DNA from 2 places in the Piscibacillus sp. B03 genome. Region 1 is predicted to be linked to the other one. Evidence: predicted binding sites of a transcription regulator. Region 1 holds the regulator's gene; the other holds the start of a gene.

The links. The regulator LexA, encoded in region 1, represses DNA repair genes until DNA is damaged. The targets are predictions, from matches to a motif close to CGAACATATGTTCG.
Region 2: ACTWQB_RS07595 (DNA polymerase IV) is a predicted target of LexA. The motif match lies at 1,223-1,236, and genes of this name have one in related genera.

Annotation. Positions count from the first base shown of each region.
Region 1 is NZ_JBQQCO010000007.1:27,325-30,542, reverse strand. It holds gene glnA (type I glutamate--ammonia ligase) at 1-925, shown strand, start outside; gene lexA (transcriptional repressor LexA) at 1,042-1,662, opposite strand; gene ACTWQB_RS06395 (DUF896 domain-containing protein) at 1,809-2,042, shown strand; gene tkt (transketolase) at 2,257-3,218, shown strand, end outside.
Region 2 is NZ_JBQQCO010000009.1:10,523-13,740, forward strand. It holds gene ACTWQB_RS07585 (NUDIX domain-containing protein) at 1-72, opposite strand, end outside; gene ACTWQB_RS07590 (aldo/keto reductase) at 171-1,097, shown strand; gene ACTWQB_RS07595 (DNA polymerase IV) at 1,379-2,608, shown strand; gene ACTWQB_RS07600 (YolD-like family protein) at 2,621-2,962, shown strand; gene ACTWQB_RS07605 (MBL fold metallo-hydrolase) at 3,035-3,218, opposite strand, start outside.

The DNA.
Region 1 (3,218 bases):
ATTTAAGTTGGACGAAAAAGGCGATCCTACAATGGAGCTGAACGATAAAGGTGGATACTTCGACCTTGCGCCAACAGATTTAGGAGAAAACTGCCGTCGTGATATCGTGCTTGAATTAGAAGAAATGGGATTTGAAATTGAAGCGTCTCACCACGAAGTAGCGCCAGGTCAGCATGAAATTGACTTTAAGTATTCAGATGCCGTTAAGCACTGTGACGATATCCAAACCTTTAAGTTAGTAGTTAAAACAATCGCTCGTAAGCACGGCTTACATGCGACATTTATGCCTAAGCCATTATTTGGTGTAAATGGATCTGGTATGCACGCAAATATGTCGCTATTCAAAGGCAAAGAGAATGCATTCTTTGATGAAAATGGTGAAGAACAGTTAAGTAAAACAGCTTACCAGTTCACTGCAGGTATTGTAAAACACGCAGTAAACTTTACAGCTGTAACAAACCCAACTGTAAACTCTTATAAACGTCTAGTGCCTGGCTATGAAGCGCCTTGTTATGTAGCTTGGTCAGGACAAAACCGCAGTCCACTGATTCGTATTCCAACTTCACGTGGTTTAAGCACACGTATTGAAGTACGTAGTGTAGACCCAGCAGCAAACCCTTATATGGCTATGTCTGTTATGCTTGCAGCTGGATTAGACGGAATCGAGAACAAAATGGAAGCACCTAAACCGGTTGATCGCAATATCTATGTCATGGATAAAGACGAGCGTGTAGCAAATGGCGTTCAAGACTTACCAGCAACTTTATATGATGCATTACAAGAACTTAAGAAAGATGATGTCATTAAAACAGCTCTTGGTGAGCACTTACTTGAACACTTTATTGAATCCAAAGAAATCGAATGGGATATGTTCCGTACTCAAGTACACCCTTGGGAGCGCGAGCAATACATGAGTAGTTATTAATCCAAATAATATTAACATCCCCAGCACTCGAGATTTAAGTGGTAAAAGCTTAAGTCTTGAGTGCTTTTATTAGTAATTAAAAAAGCTGTCCCTAAATATAGGAACAGCTTTACTCATTAATGAATTTCACGATATAGACCGATGACTTTTCCTAGAACGGTAACTTGATTTAATATAATCGGTTCCATTGTAGGGTTTTCAGGTTCAAGTCGGTACTGGTTTTCATCCTTAAAAAATCGTTTTACAGTCGCTTCATCTTCTTCAGTCATCGCAACTACGATATCTCCATTATTAGCGGTTGCTTGTTTTCGGACAATGACCATGTCTCGGTCAAAAATTCCTGCTTCAATCATACTGTCACCTTGGATTGATAACACAAATACTTCGTCCTCAGTAGCTGAGATCGTAGAAGGTATCGGAATAAATTCCTCAACATTCTCTACAGCTGTGATTGGTTCGCCTGCCGTTACTTTACCAATTAATGGTGCATATAATGCATCTCGTTCATGAACTGTATTACCATCATCATAAACGATTTCAATGGCTCTTGGTTTTGTAGGGTCTCTGCGAATGTAACCCTTTTCTTCTAATCTAGATAAATGTCCGTGCACTGTTGAGCTTGATGCTAGTCCAACGGCTTCTGCGATTTCCCTAACAGAAGGGGGATAACCTTTTAAATTCACATTATCCACTATAAAATCAAAAATCTCTTTTTGTCTTTTTGATAGTTTCTTCATTTTTTCACCTCAACTGTTAATCCTGGGTTCATTATAGCAATATTAACCAGTATAAGCAAACATTCGTTCGTAAAAATTTAAAAACTTGTCTAAAAATCTATCACCATGTAAAATGACAAAGGAGCCTATAAAAAGGAGTTTTTCTTATGATTTCTGATGAAAGAATTAAGCGTATAAATGAATTAGCAAATAAATCAAAGACTGAAGGATTGACCGAGCAAGAAAAGAAGGAACAAAAGAAATTGAGAGAAGAGTATTTACAAGCTTTTAGACAGTCCTTTAAGAACCAACTGAAGTCAGTTAAAGTTGTGGACCCTGAGGGGACCGATGTTACACCTGAGAAACTAAAGCGAGATCAAGAGAATGATCAAAAGCATTAAATATTAACAGATTCCTTTAAAAAGGAGTCTGTTTTTAATATTGTTTTCTAATTAGTTTTGTTATAATAATTTTTGTTGTGATAAATGATACATAGAGGGTATGAGTATACTAAGTTTATTATAAATTTAGTATGAAAAAACTTGTCAGATGTTGCTAAACCATATACGATAAATGGTGGTAACTGATTTGAACGGAAATGAAAGGGGATTACTAATGACAAATATTGAACAAAAATCAATCAACACGATACGTACATTAGCCATTGATGCTGTTGAAAAAGCAAACTCTGGTCACCCTGGTATGCCAATGGGTGCTGCGCCTATGGCATATACGTTATGGACGAAAGTAATGAACCATAACCCTAAGAATTCTACTTGGTTTAACCGTGACCGTTTTGTACTATCAGCAGGTCATGGGTCTATGTTATTGTACGCATTATTACATTTATCTGGTTATAAAGTGTCAATGGAAGACATTAAGAACTTCCGCCAATGGGGTTCTAAAACTCCGGGACATCCAGAATTCGGACATACTGATGGTGTTGAAGCAACAACTGGCCCATTAGGTCAGGGTATTGCTATGTCTGTAGGTATGGCGATGGCTGAGCGGTTCTTAGCATCGAAATATAACAAAGATAACCATGAGCTAGTTGATCACTATACTTATAGTATTTGTGGTGACGGTGATTTAATGGAGGGTGTTTCTCAAGAGGCGGCTTCTCTTGCAGGTCACTTAAAATTAGGTAAGCTAATCGTTATGTATGATTCTAATGATATTTCTTTAGACGGCGATTTAAACCGTTCGTTCTCTGAAAGTGTTGAGGATCGTTTTAAATCATATGGTTGGCAAGTCATTCGTGTCGAGGACGGTAATGACACGGAAGCTATTGAAAAAGCGTTATTAGATGCTAAAGCAACTGAAGATCAACCAACATTAATTGAAGTTAAAACTGTCATCGGTTATGGTGCACCAAACAAAGGTGGTAAATCTGATGCACACGGTGCTCCTTTAGGTGACGAAGAACGTCAACTAGTAAGAGAACACTATAACTGGGATCATGAAGATTTCCACGTGCCAGATGAAGTTAAAGCTGATTTTGAAGAGAAAGCAGTAAAGCGAGGTCAAGAAGCAGAGAATCAATGGAATCAGCTTCTTGAACAATATAAATCTGAACA
Region 2 (3,218 bases), on a different contig from region 1:
TATTCTGACATCAATAATTTTACCTTTATAAATCGACTCACTTGAAATCGTCTTCTCTTCAAATTTCTTCATAATAATCCCCTTTCTGCCCCCTATTGTAGCATAGACCGTTATATTTGTTTTTAATGAAATGTTGTTTTTAAAATAGAAATAGAAGGAGTGATTAATAAATGAAGAAACGTCAATTAGGACACTCAGATTTATATGTATCAGAAATCAGCCTTGGATGTATGAACCTTGGCACCAATGTAAAACATGCTACGAATATTATTGATACAGCTTTAGACCAAGGAATTAATTACCTCGACACAGCAGATTTATATGACTTTGGTGAAAATGAAAAAATTGTCGGTCAAGCCATTAAAGGTAAACGTGATCAAGTCACCATTGCCACAAAAGGTGGAAATCATTTTGAATCTGGAAAAGATGGATGGTATTGGGACCCATCGAAGCAATATTTAAAAGAAGCTATTAAAAATAGTTTACTTCGACTTGGATTAGATGATGTTGATCTCTACCAACTCCATGGCGGAACAATTGAAGACCCAACTGATGAAGTCATCGAAACATTTGAAGAACTACAAAAAGAAGGTCTCATTCGCTACTACGGCATCTCTTCCATTCGACCAAATGTTATTAAACGATTCATTAATCAATCAAACATAACGAGTGTTATGATGCAATACAGCTTACTGGACCGCAGACCTGAAGAAGAAGTTTTAGACCTTCTCAATAACAGTCAAGTTGGCGTTGTTGTGCGTGGTGCTTTAGGGAAAGGAATGTTAACGAATAACGGGCAATCTCAATGGCAAAAGAAAGGCCAAAAAGGATTTCTTGACTATGATTCTTCAGAATTAAAGTCGACAATTATGTCCTTACAAGACCTAGCGAATAATCATCACCAGCCACCTCAATCATTAGCAATAGGATATACACTCAAGCATCCAGCCATTAGCAGTTTAGTTCTTGGTGCTAGTCGTCCAGAACAGGTACTAGATAACGTGCGAGCGTATCAAGAATCTGATATTTCAGATGATGTTTTTGAACAATTAAAGCAGCTCACGAAAACTAATATTTATGAGCAACATCGTGACTGAAATTTTGCATAAAGCTTTTATAAAATGAATAAACCATTATAACGAGTAAGGGAATCCGAACTGATCTGAGCAATTTAGACTCAGATCAGATTCGGATTTTTTTGTCATAAATTTCTATTGATTAAAGAACGTATGTTCGCATATAATAAAAACACGAACAAAAGTTCTATCAGCAAAAAACAGGCTTATCTTTATTAAAGGTAGTGTTAAACTTTGTTGTTGATATTGTGATACGCTCCCGGTGGACGCTTTCCGCGGGCCTTATAAAAAAGAGGGATTCTATGGAAAAAATCATTTTTTTGGTCGATATGCAATCGTTCTATGCGTCAATTGAAAAATCAGCTGACCCATCGCTTCAAAACAAACCTGTAGTCGTAGCAGGAGATCCTGAACGACGAAGTGGTATCATTCTAGCTGCTTGTCCAATTGCCAAACAATACGGCGTTGAAACTGCTGAGGCACTTTGGCAAGCACAAGAAAAATGTCCTGAACTCATTGTCGTTCGACCTCGCATGAAATTATATATTGACCTCTCATATCAGATCACCAAAATATTAGAGAGGTTTACAGATCAAGTAGAAGTATTTTCAGTCGATGAACAATTTATGGACTTAACTGGAACAGAACGATTATTTGGAGACAAATATTCAGTAGCAAAACAAATTCAATATGAAATTCAAGAAGAACTCGGTGTTTATGCTCGTGTCGGTATGGGTCCAAATAAAGTGCTCGCCAAAATTGCTTGTGATGCTTTTGCTAAGAAAAATAAAGACGGTATGTTCTACTTATCACCTGACAATATGAAAGAGACCATGTGGAAGCTACCCGTTGGTAAGATGTTTGGTGTGGGAAGCCGTATGAAACGTCACTTTCACCGAATGGGGATTCAAACGATTGGTGACCTCGCCAACTACCCTGTTCATTATTTGAAAAAGCGCTGGGGAATCAATGGTGAAGTGCTATCGAATATCGCAAACGGCATTGATTATTCTCCCGTTACAACTAAAACACATAACGGTCAAAAAGCAGTTGGCCACCATATGACATTGCCACGAGATTATGAAACGCTTGAGGATGTTAAGATTGTTCTTCTTGAATTGTGTGAAGAGGTCGCTAAACGAGCAAGAGCTAAAAACTACCGTGGTCACACATTATCGTTAGGCATTCGTGGGGCTAACTTTGAGGTTCCAACAGGATTTCACCGACAAATTAAGTTAACGTCACCCACTAACTATGGCATGGACCTATTTCACGCTGCACTAAAACTCCTACACAAACATTGGGATGGCTTACCCGTTCGTAGTGTCGGGGTCACATTATCACAACTACAATCAGCAGATGTTTATCAGCTTAGCCTTTTTAACCCGTCTGTTGAAAAGGATCAGTTAAGTAAGGCAATGGATGATATTCGAATGAAGTTCGGCCAAACAGCCATTGTCCGTGCCTCTTCCTTAAAAGATGCTGGTCAAGTATTTGATCGAGCACAAAAAATTGGTGGACATTATAAGTAAGGAGAGATTTCGATGAACCCAAATAAGTTAACTCAAGGACACAATTTAATCTGGGAATCGAGCCGCATGATGCTGCCGGAGCATAAGGAGCTGTTGCAACAACATCAAAAACAATTAATTAAAAAAACTAAGCCTATTCTAGATCAACAAGAAATTGAGCAACTGGAGAAAAAAATTCAAGAAGCTATACACATGCAATCACCCGTTCATATCACATTGTTCCATCCTTATGAAACAGTCATCCTTAAGGGGGTAATTCAAAAAGTCGATAGGCAAACAAAGCAAATCAAGCTTCTCACGATAGAAGAGGAAATAGAGTGGGTTTCTTTAAACAATATAGTTGATATTCAATAAAAATAGCAGAAATCATGAGGTTGGAACAAACACATTGCCCCAACCTTGTTTCTTAACCTTTTCTAAAAACAATTACCGCGTAGTTAATGAATGTCGAGCTGTGTAACGAATTAGTTTATCATCTGTTACCTGCTCAATCTCACCAATTGAACAAAGATAATCTAGCTGTCCAACCGTTTCAGACATTGTCAAACCAAATTGAGTTTGATAGTGTTTCGGAAATAAGTATTGGCAAACTTCAAATGGAGTCGAAGGC